2 linked regions of the Prochlorococcus marinus CUG1415 genome follow. The protein of the gene in region 2 interacts with the protein of the main gene of each other region in a pairwise test. Links are inferred from orthologs where the notes say so. Each region holds a gene or a part of one and is shown on either strand. Other genes may lie near its edges.

Region 1 (7,324 bases), 300 kb from region 2 along the record:
TTTCTTGCTATTTTTCTTAGCTTGGGAACTAGAGTTGGTTCCGGTATATCTTCTTATTGCTATATGGGGAGGGAAAAAGAAATTATATGCAGCTACTAAATTTATTCTTTATACAGCTTTAGCTTCTTTATTAATACTCATAAGTGGTTTAGCACTTGCCTTGAGTGGCGATACCTTTACTTTAAATATTACCGACTTAACAAATAAACACGTAACCGGAAGCCTAGCATTGTTATCATATCTTGGATTTTTAATTGGTTTTGGAGTAAAACTTCCTATCTTTCCACTTCATACTTGGTTACCCGATGCGCATGGAGAGGCTAATGCACCAGTATCAATGTTACTTGCTGGAATACTTTTAAAAATGGGAGGCTACGCTTTATTAAGATTCAACGTTCAAATATTACCCGATGTACATCTGCAAATTGCCCCTGCATTAATCATTCTTGGAATCATTAATATAATTTACGGGGCACTAAATGCATTCGCACAAGATAATGTTAAAAGAAGAATTGCATGTAGCTCAGTGAGTCATATGGGTTTCGTTCTCTTGGGGATTGGAGCAGTGGATGCTTTAGGGATTAGCGGAGCAATGCTCCAGATGATCAGTCACGGGCTTATTGCAGCAGCTATGTTTTTCGTTACGGGATCATTTTATGAAAGAACAAATACTCTTTCAATTCCAAATATGGGTGGATTAGCAAAGGTCTTGCCGATAACTTTTGCTTTTTTCTTAGCAAGCTCATTAGCTTCTCTAGCATTGCCTGGAATGAGTGGTTTTATTAGCGAAATAACTATATTTCTAGGTATCACAAGTCAAGAAGGCTTCAGTTCTATATTTAGATCAATCACAATTCTTATGGCAGCTATCGGTCTTGTACTCACTCCTATTTATTTACTGTCGATGTGTAGGAGAGTATTTTTTGGCCCCAGAATTCCTGCACTAGCTACAGTTAAAGAAATGAATGGTAGAGAATTGACAATTGGTTTCAGTTTATTGTTGCCTACTTTAGTGATAGGTTTTTGGCCAAAGATCGCCATAAATTTATATGAATCTTCAACTAATGCTCTCAGTCAGCAGTTAACTTTAGCTAAATTAGTAGGGATAATATCGAATATTAGTTAAGTTTAATTTGCCTTAAAAATGGAAACCTCAATTTTTAAATATGGAGAATTACCAGAATTTAAAAAATTCACTCCAGAAACTATAAATAAACAATTTCCAGGTGTATTAGAAAAGATAGGCAATGATTTCAAAAATATAGAGAAAAATCTATCTAATCATTTAATTCAGAACGATTTAACTTGGGATAAAGTAATAAATCCTTTAAATGAAGTCAATGAAGTTCTCAGGTGGAGTTGGGGGGTAATAAGCCACTTAAATGCAGTAAATAACTCTGAAAGTCTTAGAGATATTTATTCAAAATTTCTTCCCGAGATTATTAGCTTGAGTAACAGATTTGGGCAAAGTAAAATAATTTACAATTCTTTAGTCAAGCTTAAAGAGTCAAAAAACTTTGATCAAATCAAAAACAGAATTTTAGATAAAGAAATTCTTGAGATGCAACATAGAGGAATTTCACTACAAAAAAATGATCAAAAAGATTTCAATAAAATAGCAGAAGAGCTTGGCAAGCTATCAACAGATTTCAGCAACAACGTTCTTGATGCTACAAACAATTGGTTTTTAATTTTAAATAAAAAATCTGAAGTTGAAGGCCTTCCTGAACGAGTTCTAGAACTAATGGCCATATCAGCTCATAATCACTTAAAGAAAGATAGCCAAGTTAACTTTATAAATGGCCCTTGGAAATTAAGTCTAGATATTCCAACTTATACAGCTTTTATGACATATGCCACTGACCGAAAACTCAGAGAAAAACTCTATAAGTCATTTGTAAACAGGGCGTCTCAAGGAGAAAAAAATAATTCTCAAATTATTGAAGAGATATTATTTCTCAGAACTAAACAGGCTCATCTACTTGGGTATAAAAGTTGGGCAGAACTAAGTTTGTCAACGAAAATGGCCAAAGAAATTAAAAATGTTGAAACCCTTTTAGAGGAATTAAGAGAACCAGCTTTTAAAACCGCAAAATTGGAATTACAATCTCTCCACAAATTTGCTAAAGATAATGGATTTCCAAAATCCGAGACTATTGAGCCATGGGATATTAGTTATTGGTCTGAGATTCTTAGGAAGGAAAAGTTCAATTTAGATCAAGAGTCTTTGAGGCCTTGGTTCCCTCTAAATGATGTTTTAAAAGGTTTATTTAGACTAAGCGAAAGGTTATTTGAAATTAAAGTTGTCGAAGCAACTAATGAAGCACCTTCTTGGAATGATGACGTTTTGTTTTTTAATATCCTCGATAAAGAAGATAAAAAAATAGCATCTTTTTATCTCGATCCATATTCTAGACCGGAATCAAAAAGAGGAGGGGCCTGGATGGATGAATGTTTGAATAAAAATAATGTTGGCAATAATACCCTGCCTGTGGCTTATCTTGTTTGTAATCAGACTCCCCCATCAAAAGACAAACCTAGTTTGATGAGTTTTGAAGAAGTTCAGACACTTTTCCATGAATTTGGTCACGGTCTTCAACATATGCTTACTACTGTAAATCTCCCTCAAGCTGCTGGCATCAATAATGTTGAATGGGATGCAGTGGAACTTCCAAGTCAATTTATGGAAAACTGGTGTTTCCATAAAAATACACTATTGAATATTGCTAAACACTATCAAACAGGAGAAAAATTATCCGATGAAAACTTTGAGAAAATCTTAAAAAACAGGACTTTTAATTGTGGGATGGCAACTCTTAGACAACTTCATTTTGCGATTACAGATCTCAGATTGCACAGTAATATTGATAAAAACAAAGGTAAAACCGCAGATGAAATCAGAAGAGAAATTGCAGAACAAACAACTGTAATTGCTCCAATTCAAGAAGATCAATTCCTTTGTTGTTTTAGTCATATATTTGCAGGTGGATATTCTGCAGGATATTACTCATATAAATGGGCTGAAGTTCTAAGTGCTGATGCTTTTTCTATGTTTGAAGAAGCTGATCTGGAAAATACTGAAGATTTAAAGTTAATAGGAAAAAAATTTAAAGACACAATACTTAGTTTAGGAGGAAGCTTATCTCCACTAGAGATATTCAAACTATTCAGGGGGAGAGAGCCACAAACAGATTCCCTAATAAGACAATTGGGTTTGTCTGGAGCTACATCATAATTGTCTCAATTATTTTTTTAACAGAAGAATTATTTCTTACTAAATTTCTGTGTTTATATACTTTTACTGATATTTTTTCTCCTGAATTTAAATTAGTCCACCAGGAAGGAAAAACCATTAGATCCCAGTAAGTAAAAAAACTTATACACTCTACATCATCAAGAAAAATATCATTTTTTGCAAGTTCTCTCAAAAACTTACTATTTATTTTCATTTCTGATATTCCTCGAAAAGGGTATTTAGGTACTAATTGAGCCATCAATGTTCCTTTATGAGGGGAACCTAAAGATATTAATCTTCTTGTTCTTTTATATCCATTAAATTTTTGAAGCCAATATCTACCAATTATTCCTCCCATAGAGAATCCTAAAATATCTATTTCTTTTTCTAAACCGTATTTCTCTAATATTAATTCGTTCAACACATTTGTTAAATCAATAATAGAAGTCATTCCTAATGAATGATTAAGAGTTGGGGCGAAATATTCAATTCCAATTTCATCAAGTTTTGAGGTAATAGAAGAAAAAATAGTTGAAGTATTCCAAAGACCATGAATCAAAATAATGGGATTTCTTTTTTCCAAAACTTTTACTTGTTTTCAAGAATTCTTACTATTGAAACCTTCCCATCAAAACCAGTAATTGGAGGATTACATTTTGTCAAAATAATTTTAATTTTAGAAAGCTTAAATTCCTTATCAATAATTTCTAAAATTTCGTTTGAGTATTTTTCTATTGTGAAACAATATATTTTCTTTGATTGATATTTTAAAATTTCAACTAATTTTGAATAGTCAACTGTTTTTTTTATATCATCATTTGCAGTACACTTTTCAAAATCAGTCCACAAAAATATATCCAAACTAAATAGTTGACCTAATTGCCTTTCTTCATACAGGACACCCACTCTAGCCCAAAGTTTAATATTTTCAATTTTTAAAAATGTTTCCATCTTCAAAAAATTTAAAGATCCTTATGCGTATAGATAGCCTTCCCAGATGAAAAATCATCAACTATATTCCCATCTCCTTTTAGGAAATATTTATATGTAACCAAACCCTCTAGACCTACAGGTCCTCTTGGGGGCAGAGCTTGAGTTGATATCCCAACTTCAGCTCCGAATCCATATCTAAACCCATCTGCGAACCTAGTAGAGCAATTATGAAAAACACCTGTGCTATCAACTACATTCATAAAATTCTTAGCAGTATTTAAATTTTCAGTAATTATTCCATCTGTATGTTTTGAACTAAATTTTTGAATATGAGTGATTGCCTCCTCAAGATCATCAACAATTTTTATCGCTAAGATTAAATCTAAATATTCAGTTTGCCAATCTTCTAGACTAGCCTCATGTTTTAACCCTAATTCAACTGATCTTTCATCTCCAATCAATTTAACGTCATTAGAATTAAACAAAGGTATAGCCTTTTCTAGAAAGACTGGTGCAATTTCATTATGTACTAATAAAGTTTCAATAGAATTACATGCTGCAGGATATTGAATTTTACTGTCCAAAGCCACTGATAAAGCCATCTCGAGATTTGCCTCATTATCTATAAACAAATGACAAATTCCATCAGCATGACCTAATACGGGTATTCTTGTATTCTCCTGAATAAATTTTACTAATTCATTACTTCCTCTAGGAATTATTAAATTAATATATTTCTCAAGATTTAACATCGACATACTATCTTTTCTGCTTTTAAGTAAGCATATTGCATTTTTATCAAGGCCTGATTCCTGCAAACCCTGTTGCAATGCTTTGACTATTGCAGTATTTGTTGAATTAGCTTCACTTCCGCCCTTTAGCATAACTCCATTACCAGATCTTATTGCTAGAGAACTAATCTGCATTACAGCATCTGGCCTTGATTCAAAAATAACCCCTAGGACTCCGATAGGCACAGTTTTTCTTTCTAAGATCAATCCCTTGGATAGCTCTCTTCTGATTTGCACTTGATTTACAGGGTCAACCAAGTCTCCAACTTTTCTTACTCCTTCAATTCCTGAAGTTAATTTTTCTTTTGATAACTTTAATCTAGAAAGTAAAGCCTTTGAAATACCTTTCTTTTCTGCTCTTGTATAGTCCTCATGATTAGCCTCTAAAATTTCTGTAGTATTTTTCTCTAGATAATCAGCCATAAAATTTAAGGCTTTAATTCTATTGTTATTTTCAGTCTGACTTATTTTTATTGATGCCAAACGAACTTGATCAGCTTTTTCTAAAAGATCATTCTCTGGTTGAGAAACTTCAAAGATATTGGCCATAATAGTTTCTAGTTAAATTAATCATAATTCAAATTAACGATTCTTTAAACCAACTTTATTTATGACTTAATATCTCCAGAATAATTGCAATTGACTTTTCCAATCTCCTTTGGAATCAGTAGAACCTGTTACTTCCAAATCAATGTTTTCATTAAAGAATTCATTATGTTGTAAAGTTAAAATTCCTTGAGGTGGTATGTCATCTCTTCCTGGGATTGTTTGAATTGCAAAGTTTATCCAACCTTTATCAGTAATATCAAAACCAATTTCTGTGATCCATTCTTCTGAAGATTGTCCAATATTAGAAATCGACCCTTCACTATTTTCTAGATCTAAATTATCATTTGCGTAAATATTATTTAGAGAATCATTATTTTCTATTAATGCGGGGTATAAAGATAGCTGAAATCTTTCACTAAATGCATCTGCATTATTAATTCGAGAAATAAACGTACGATTAATTAAATTAGCTGAATTACCGCTCATTAAACCAATAATTTGAGAGCGGTTATAGCTGGGTGTACTCCTCAAAAAGATATTATTACTGGATCTTAATTCATCTAAGTATCCATAATATGAGGCCTCAATTCTTATAAGTCTTGTATTCCCAATACCAATCGCAGCAAAGTCTCTTGAATTATCATTAGTACTCAAATCAGTTGAAGAGTCATTTTCTTTGTCGTTTTGATTGATCTTTCTTATTGGTTCTGGAACTTTACTAATAAGAGAAAAATTAACTAAGGGAACCAAACAACTTCTTGATGCAAAAGCTAAATGGTTATCATTATTTTTATTTAGCTTAAATGGTGTTGTGTACAAATTAGCTATTCCATTCATAAGGTTAATACGACCTTGTAAGGATAAAGAACCACATTTCTTATCATCATCTTCTTTTAAATTAAATTCTTTTTTGTCAATATCTTCTTTTATTTTTCCATTTATTATTAAATCAGTGCCTGGAGGTTTAGTAGATAATTGAGTTTTAATTATATTTAAGTACTCTACTCTAAAGTTTGGTCCAAGTTTTAATTTCAAATTATCAAAGCTAAAAGTATGCAAATAACTTGGGATAATTTTCCTTAACTCAACTAAGCTAAAAGGGGTTTCATCAGATATTATTTCAATTTGATCATCATAATTCCAAGTCAGTTCTTCCCAATCTATTTTATTTTCCTTGCTTGCTAAATTAAAATTTTTTAATTTGTAAGAACCATCCCTCAAGGTTATATCCCCAGAAAAAATGGGTTTTAAAATTGATCCTCTTACATTTAAATTTGAGTCATAAATGTAGTTAAAATTTTCAGAAACTAGATTTAAGTTTTTTGTTTCTAAACTAATCTTTTTTTCAATTAAATCATCTTTTATAAAAAGAGGAAGAACTCCTGTAATGGATATAGTCCCTTTATCCTCGTCTGTTGCTTCAAATTCTATGATTTCAATATCATTTATTATTTTTGAATCTTTTTCATAAGAATTCCAAAAAACTCTCGAATTAATATTTCTTAAATTAGTATCTAGAATATCAACATCTGAATCAATTATATTCAATCTTCCAGATATTTCTGGCTTTTCAATTGAACCTCTAATTTTAAAGGTATAAAAAAGGTCTCCTTTCTTAAAATCAAAATAATCTTGAGATAAAAAATTGATAATATCAATAAATTGTTTGTCCCCGCCAAAAGTAAGTTTTAAATCTTTTTTTTCTGGTTTATTTTTTATTGGGATAGAACCTTTGAGGTATATAGGAATGTTGGAATTATCATATTTTAATTTTAAATTTGTTGTAACTATTTGATCATTAACCTTAATCTCTCCT
Region 2 (7,831 bases):
ACCTAAAGCCAGTCCTAGAGGGCAAACTAATTGAGTGATAGCTGCTCCAAAAGTCCAAACAACAGGATCACCTGGCAAAAATGGAAAGTACTTACTAACTACAAATTCTGCAAAACCCTGCGGATCTTGAAGTTTCTCTAGGCCATGATGAATCATCAAAGCACAAAAACCGATGCGTAAAACAAAAATTGATAGTTCTCCAAGAATATTTACTTCTGACCCTGAAGATGAATTAGCAACTACAACTTCAACTTTTTGGGGGGCTTTAGTTCTATTCATACTGGCTGCTGTTTGAACCTGATTAGTTTGTGTTTTGTCTTCCATACTTCAATAATTTTTAACTATTCTAGTTAATAAAGTATATCTTTAGGAAATATCTGAGTAATAAATTAAAAAAACTAAGCAAAGTCATAAATGGCATTACAAATTTAGGAAGCTATATCAATTAACTTTTCAATAACATCTGCAACAACTTTATCAGGAGTAGATGCACCGGAGGTAATTCCAACATTAATATTCCCATTAGGTAAAAAATTATTTTTAAGTTCTAAATCTAATCCTAGTGGTTTATGTAATATTGAGTTTTCTGCAACTGATATTCTCTCTGGAGTATCTATGTGAAAAGAAGTAATATTTTTCGTAATTGCTATTTCTTGTAAATGAGTTGTATTTGACGAATTAAAGCCGCCTATAACGACCAAGATATCAAGGTCTTCATCAACCAAAGAAAACATTGCATCTTGTCTTTCTTCAGTTGCATCACAAATTGTATTAAATGCTAAAAAGTGACTATTCACTTTTGCTGGTCCAAATTTTTTTAACATCGTTCTTTCAAAAACCTTTCCAATTTCCTCGGTCTCGCTCTTAAGCATAGTTGTCTGGTTAGCGACTCCTACTCTATCTAAATCTTTATCTGGATCAAATCCATTAGAACAAGCTTTAGCAAATTTGTTCATAAACTCATTTCTATTTCCTCTGCCCAGAATATATTCAGATACATAATTTGCTTCTTCTAAATCAAGTACAACTAAATACTTGCCTGCAAATGAGCTAGTAGCAAGAGTCTCTTCATGCTTAAATTTTCCATGAATTATAGAGGTGAAGACATGTTTTTTATGTTTCTCAACAGTATGCCAAACCTTAGAGACCCAAGGACAAGTTGTATCTATGATATGACATCCTTTCTCATGAAGGAGTTTCATTTCTTGAACAGTAGCTCCGAAAGCAGGCAATATAACTACATCCCCATTAGAAACTAACGAAAAATCTTTGATTCCATTTTTAGCTGAAATGAACTTTACATTCATTTTTCTTAAATGATCATTAACTGAGGGGTTATGAATTATTTCGTTTGTTATCCAAATATTCTCATTAGGGTAATGCCTCCTAGTCTCATAAGCCATTGCTACAGCTCTTTCAACTCCCCAACAAAAACCAAAGGCTTGGGCCAATTTAATATTTAGCCTGCCTTTAGTGTAAGTAAAACCATTATCTCTTATAGAAGTTATCAAATCACTTTGGTAAGCTTCTTCTAATGCTTGAGCTCTTTTTGTTGGAGAATCGAAACCTCTTCTATTGTATCTATCAGAATGATGAAGAGATCTTCTAAAAGCTTGAGTATCCATCTTTAGATATTACAACATTTTAAATAATTTTTTATAAAAAAAAAGAAACCTGACATAAGTCAGGTTTCTAAAATCAATTTTAAGTTAGATTATTTAGCGGATGCAAAGTCTGGATATGCTTCCATTCCATGCTCTCCAATATCTAAACCTTGAGTCTCTTCCTCTTCAGATACCCGGATTCCACCGAATAATCCTCCAATTATAGACCAAGCAATCCAACATGTAACCAATGTCCATATTGCATAACTCCCAGCTCCTAAAGCTTGAACAAGAAATTGGTTGATTCCACCGCCGTTAAAAATACCTATTCCAGCAGCGCCAGGATCCATTCCTTCTACGCCCCATAGACCAATAACGACAGTTCCCCAAACTCCACAAACTCCGTGGACTGAGAAAGCACCAACTGGATCATCAATTTCTGCAGCATCTAATGCAGCTACTGCAAATACAACAATAATTCCACCTACTGCCCCTGCAACCCAAGACCCTGCGAAAGTCATATTTCCACAACCTGCAGTTATGCTAACCAAACCTGCAAGAATACCGTTTATGATCATTGTCAAATCTGGTTTTCCTGAAGTTAAGGTAGATAAGACGGTTGCAGCAATAGCTCCACCTGCGGCAGCAAGTGTGGTTGTAACAGCTACGTATGCTACATATTCATCCATAGCGAGCTCTGAACCAGGGTTAAAGCCATACCAACCAATCCAAAGGATTAAGGCACCTAAAGTAGCAATAGCCATGCTGTGGCCAGGCATTGCTTGAGCCTTACCATCAACATATTTACCTATCCTTGGCCCGAGCATCATTGCTCCGACTAAACCAGCCCAACCACCTACTGAGTGAACAATAGATGATCCTGCGAAATCGATAAAGCCTAGCTCTGAAAGGAAACCTCCATTCCATTGCCAGCTACCGGAAATAGGATAAATGATTCCAGAGAGAACAATTGCAAAAATAACAAACTCTCCGAATTTAACTCTTTCAGCAACTAATCCAGAAACAATAGTTGCAGCTGTTCCAGCAAATGCTGCTTGGAAAAGAAAGTCTACAGATGGTACTAAAACAGAACAATCATCAATAACTCCTGCAGCACAAGCAAGCGCATCAGAAGGATCAGGGTCTAGAAATAGTCCGTTAAAGTATAAAAATCCTCCTGCTACAGAATCCCCATACATTAATGAGTATCCAATAAACCAATATGCAGTTACGGCAAGTGCAAATACAAAAAGGTTTTTAGCAAGAATGTTTACAGCATTTTTTGATCTACACATACCAGCTTCAACCATGGCGAAGCCTGCGTTCATGAAGATCACAAGTATAGTAGCTACGAACAACCATAAGTTGTCAGCTAAAAAAGTAGCAGCCTGAGGTCCTGTTAAGTCTCCGAGACCAGGGCCAGCTTTAGCAGCAAAAGTGAAGATACTTAAGCCGAAAAGTGCTACTGGAACGGTGGCTAACCAAATCAATGAGCGATTGGTTCTAAAGCCACGTATGCTGCGCAGGAGTAGCATAGGTCCTTCAATAAGGCTAGCCTCTTGAAGTTTCTTGCTGCGTCCTGGCCGCGAATGCAAAGCAGTGGTCATAAATAATTTTAATTGTCAAAAAAAACAGATTATTCTGTTTCCTTTCACATTCAATTTTGCTCAAAAAACTTATTAGTGTCTAGTAGTCGTTGCTACCGATTTTATAGTTGCTTCACAAGGCTATATTTGTTAATTTAAAAACTATTTTTTTTTAGAATTTAAAAATATCAAGTTTTTTATTTATTTCAAAGGTTTAATTCCATTCCATGATACATGGTCTTTATGAAATTCAAAGGAGCATGGTATGGATATCATTCCTGCACTCAAAGATTCTCTAAAAAGATTGCCATATAAGGGATCTGCATCATCTCCAGGCGCAAAGAAATTAGCGTCTTTTCTAGTAATACAAAGTACTAAAACACTTTTACTTTCAGGAATCAATTCTTTTAATTCTATGAGGTGTTTTTGGCCTCTTTTCGTTACTGTATCTGGGAATAGAGCTACATTTTCTTTAATCCAAGTCGTATTTTTAACCTCTATGTAAATGTTACGTTTATCAGGATTTGAAGATTTTGGGGTTAAAAAAAAGTCAATTCTGCTTTTTTTATCTTTTCCATAGGGAACTTCAGATTTAATTTTCTCTATTTCACCTATTCTTTCTATTAGCAGATTTTTTTCAATAACCTTTTTGATTAACTTGTTTGCAAAGAGAGTATTAATACCTACCCAAACCTCCTCATTTTTTGCATTAACAACACATATCTGTTCCCAAGTAAAAGGTAATTTTCTTTTTGGAGATGGGGAAACACTTATTCTTACTTTTGCTCCCTCTCTCAAAAGTCCTTTCATTGGACCTGTATTAGCACAATGAGCAGTTACAACCTCTCCAGTTTCTAATTTAATATCTGCAAGAAATCTTTTATATCTTTTGATTAAAACCCCTTCAATTAATGGGTCAAATTCAATAATCCGATCTTTCATAAATATGTCTTTAGTTAAGAATCAAATATAATTGAAACTTATTCTTCTTGAAAAATTTTTAGATAAAGCCAAATGCATTCATTTTTAAAAAATAATGTTTTTTCAATTTCATTTGGTACTAGTCTTAGTAAATTAGCTGGATGTTTAAGACAAGTATTTATAGCTGCTGCTTTTGGGGTTGGTATAACATACGACGCATTTAATTATGCCTATATAATTCCAGGTTTTTTGCTCATAATCATTGGCGGAATTAATGGTCCTTTACATAATGCAGTAGTCGCCGTTTTAACTCCTCTTAACAAAAAAAATGGAGGAATCATCCTAACTCAAGTAAGCATTAAACTTTCAATAATATTGTTCGGTTTAGCTATATTGATTTACTTTAATTCTAGTTTATTAATTGAATTATTAGCCCCCAATTTAAGTTCCGAAGCCAAAACTATTGCTACTTACCAATTAAGAATACTTACACCTTGTATCCCATTATCTGGCTTCATAGGTTTAAGCTTTGGAGCCTTAAATTCACGAAGAAAATTCTTCTTGTCAAGTATCAGCCCAGCCATAACAAGCTTAACTATTATTTTTTTTATTTTATTTAGTTGGACTTTCAACCAAGAAAATACAACCAAAAATCTCTTCACTTCTTCGGGATTACTAGCTTTTGCAACTTTGACGGGAACTTTAATTCAGTTTGTTGTTCAAATTTGGGAAATAAATAAGATAGGCCTCTTGAGATTGCAATCAACCTTCCAATCATTTAACTTCCAATCATTTAACTTCCAAACATTTAAATATGAACAGAGGAGGATTTTAAAACTAATTATTCCTGCATCTATCTCATCAGGTCTGAGTCAAATTAATGTTTTCATAGATATGTTTTTTGCTTCAAGTTTTCAAGGCGCAGCATCTGGACTAGCTTACGGCAACTTTCTTATACAAGCCCCCTTAGGCATATTATCTAACTCCTTGATTCTGCCATTACTTCCAAAATTCTCTAAATTAAGAAGTGAAAAAGACAAAAGAGGTCTCCAAAAAAAATTGATATCTGGGGTAGAGTACTGTTTCTTGGCAGCTATTTTTTTAACCGGATTTTTTATAACATTCAATAATCAAATCGTACAATTAGTTTTTCAAAGAGGATCTTTTGATTATTCAGCAACTTTAAAAGTAAAAAATATATTAATTGCTTACGCAGTTGGCATACCATTTTATCTTTATAGAGATTTATTAGTAAGAACTTACTATTCAATAGAAAAAACAAACTTCCCTTTTAAGTCTTCATTTGCAGGGATAATATTTAATATTTTTTTTGATTGGTTTTTAATTGGTGCCCCAATTAAGAATTTTGGGAATCTTTCTCCATATAATTTCGGAGTTGTGGGAATAATTTTATCTTCAGTAATAGTCAACCTTATAGTCTGTATTTTGCTTTCTTTTAATCTGCGAAATGAAGATATCCATTTACCTAACTTGGATTTATTGAAGAAAATTAGCCTCATGTCATTAGCAGCATTTATAGACAGTACACTTTGTTTTACTATTCTCCAAACTACTAATAACTTCAATTCAAATCTTGCAGAATTTTTATTATTAATATTTGGAACCCTAACTTTTTTTGTGATTTATTTTTTACTTACAAAATTCTTGAAAGTAAATAAATTTAAAGTTTCAAAAAAAGAGATTTAGTTTTTAAAAAAAACTTTCCAAAATCTCTTCTAATTCTAGAATTTGTGAGTTAGTGATTAAATTAATCAATGGAATACTATTAACACCATCCCCTACTTTTACATTTATTGCTTTAAGACTTAATTTTGCAGCCTCCAATGGGCCTTGATCTCTATTGCTGATACATTCAATAGCAAGATTCCTAGCTAGTCCAGCGTCTCCAAGATACAAATTCCACTTTTCTATTTTTATAAAAACCTTTTCGGAAATAACATTTTCTAGATCACTTATACTTATCTGAGAGTCCATAACATAGAAATTAATTTAAGTTGATTGTTTTGAAGTGTCTTTTGGTTTTTTGATAATTACGAAAAGTAAATGGGAGGCCAAAAGAACTGACCAGACAATTGCAAAATTATTAAAAAAGCTGATTTCATATTTAATCTCTTTTAAAAGCCACGTGCCACTTACAATCGCAGTAAATATCATGCAGTGAATAACAAAATTTACTATTCGAGAAAAATGTTTATAGATAGGATCTTCTGAGTCACCATTTCCGTACCACTTTATAGGCATATTAATAATTAGATTGTTAATAATAGACATTTTACCCGAAATCTAGTTGACTAAGAGACCCTGAAACAGAGATATTACATAATTATGCGCCTGTAGCTCAGTGGATTAGAGCACCTGACTACGGATCAGGGTGTCGGGAGTTCGAATCTCTCCAGGCGCGTTTTAAATTCTGAAATATTCTTTTTATATTTTTCTAAAAAATATCGTCTATATTATGGGTATTACTTATCAAATTCAATGAATATCCTTCAAAATCTTAAAGAAAGTGATCCAGTAATATCAAATTTTATTAACTCTGAAAAAAATAGGCAGGAAACTCATCTTGAGTTAATCGCAAGCGAAAATTTCGCATCAATTGCCGTTATGCAGGCTCAAGGTTCCGTACTTACAAATAAATACGCCGAGGGATTACCCCAAAAAAGATATTACGGGGGATGTGAATTTGTTGATGAAATCGAAGAATTAGCTATTCAGAGAGCGAAAAAATTATTTAATGCAAATTGGGCTAATGTTCAACCCCATAGTGGAGCGCAGGCCAATGCTGCTGTTTTCCTAAGTCTACTTAAACCTGGCGACACAATCATGGGGATGGATTTATCTCATGGTGGACACCTAACTCATGGGTCTCCAGTAAATATGAGTGGTAAATGGTTCAATGCAGTTCACTATGGTGTAAATAAAGAAACTAGTGAATTAAATTTTGATGAAATAAGAGAGATAGCACTTGAAACAAAACCAAAATTAATCATATGTGGATATTCTGCTTATCCAAGAACAATCGATTTTGAGTCATTTAGAAATATTGCAGATGAAGTTGGTGCATTCTTAATGGCTGATATTGCACACATCGCCGGTCTTGTAGCAAGTAAACTCCACCCAAATCCAATACCATATTGTGATGTAGTAACCACAACTACTCATAAAACATTAAGAGGGCCTAGAGGGGGACTTATCTTGTGTAAAGATGCAGAATTTGGAAAGAAATTTGATAAATCTGTTTTCCCTGGAACTCAGGGTGGGCCCCTCGAACATATAATTGCAGCTAAAGCAGTTGCATTTGGAGAAGCCTTGCAACCAGATTTCGTTAATTATTCCCAACAAGTAATAAAAAATGCAAAAGTTCTAGCTTCAACTTTAATAAATAGAGGTATTAATATCGTTAGCGGAGGCACTGATAACCATATTGTTTTACTCGATTTAAGAAGTATCAATATGACTGGTAAGATTGCTGACTTACTTGTAAGTGAAGTGAATATCACTGCAAATAAAAATACTGTTCCATTTGACCCTGAATCACCTTTTGTAACCAGCGGACTAAGGTTGGGAACTGCTGCTCTAACTACTAGAGGCTTTAATGAGGATGCTTTTGCTGAAGTTGGTGAAATTATTGCTGATAGATTACTTAACCCAGACGATTCACTGATTGAAAGTAAATGTAAAGAAAGAGTATTAACCTTA

The links.
Region 1: the proteins of sfsA (region 2) and HA143_RS03185 interact in binary tests that used the Escherichia coli proteins (3 or more experiments, as listed by UniProt). The link is inferred for Prochlorococcus marinus CUG1415 from one-to-one orthologs.

Annotation. Positions count from the first base shown.
Region 1 is NZ_JAAORL010000001.1:560,381-567,704, reverse strand. What follows is about bases 3,354-6,315. They hold HA143_RS03185 (glutamate-5-semialdehyde dehydrogenase), read right to left. Parts: upstream 5,509-6,315; coding sequence 4,198-5,508; downstream 3,354-4,197. Other genes in these bases: HA143_RS03180 (hypothetical protein), read right to left, coding at 5,575-6,315; HA143_RS03190 (dihydroneopterin aldolase), read right to left, coding at 3,824-4,186; HA143_RS03195 (esterase/lipase family protein), read right to left, coding at 3,354-3,818. Outside these bases: HA143_RS03205 (NAD(P)H-quinone oxidoreductase subunit 4), read left to right, coding at 1-1,126; HA143_RS03200 (M3 family metallopeptidase), read left to right, coding at 1,145-3,235; more of HA143_RS03195, read right to left, coding at 3,225-3,353; more of HA143_RS03180, read right to left, coding at 6,316-7,324. UniProt on the Escherichia coli protein: Catalyzes the NADPH-dependent reduction of L-glutamate 5-phosphate into L-glutamate 5-semialdehyde and phosphate. The product spontaneously undergoes cyclization to form 1-pyrroline-5-carboxylate.
Region 2 is NZ_JAAORL010000001.1:258,333-266,163, reverse strand. The notes cover bases 2,263-5,213. They hold sfsA (DNA/RNA nuclease SfsA), read right to left. Parts: upstream 4,133-5,213; coding sequence 3,392-4,132; downstream 2,263-3,391. Other genes in these bases: murJ (murein biosynthesis integral membrane protein MurJ), read left to right, coding at 4,205-5,213; HA143_RS01435 (ammonium transporter), read right to left, coding at 2,263-3,211. Outside these bases: HA143_RS01445 (DoxX family protein), read right to left, coding at 1-324; HA143_RS01440 (4-hydroxy-3-methylbut-2-enyl diphosphate reductase), read right to left, coding at 429-1,625; more of HA143_RS01435, read right to left, coding at 1,715-2,262; more of murJ, read left to right, coding at 5,214-5,818; HA143_RS01420 (DUF3181 family protein), read right to left, coding at 5,822-6,106; HA143_RS01415 (hypothetical protein), read right to left, coding at 6,122-6,373; glyA (serine hydroxymethyltransferase), read left to right, coding at 6,611-7,831. UniProt on the Escherichia coli protein: Binds to DNA non-specifically. Could be a regulatory factor involved in maltose metabolism.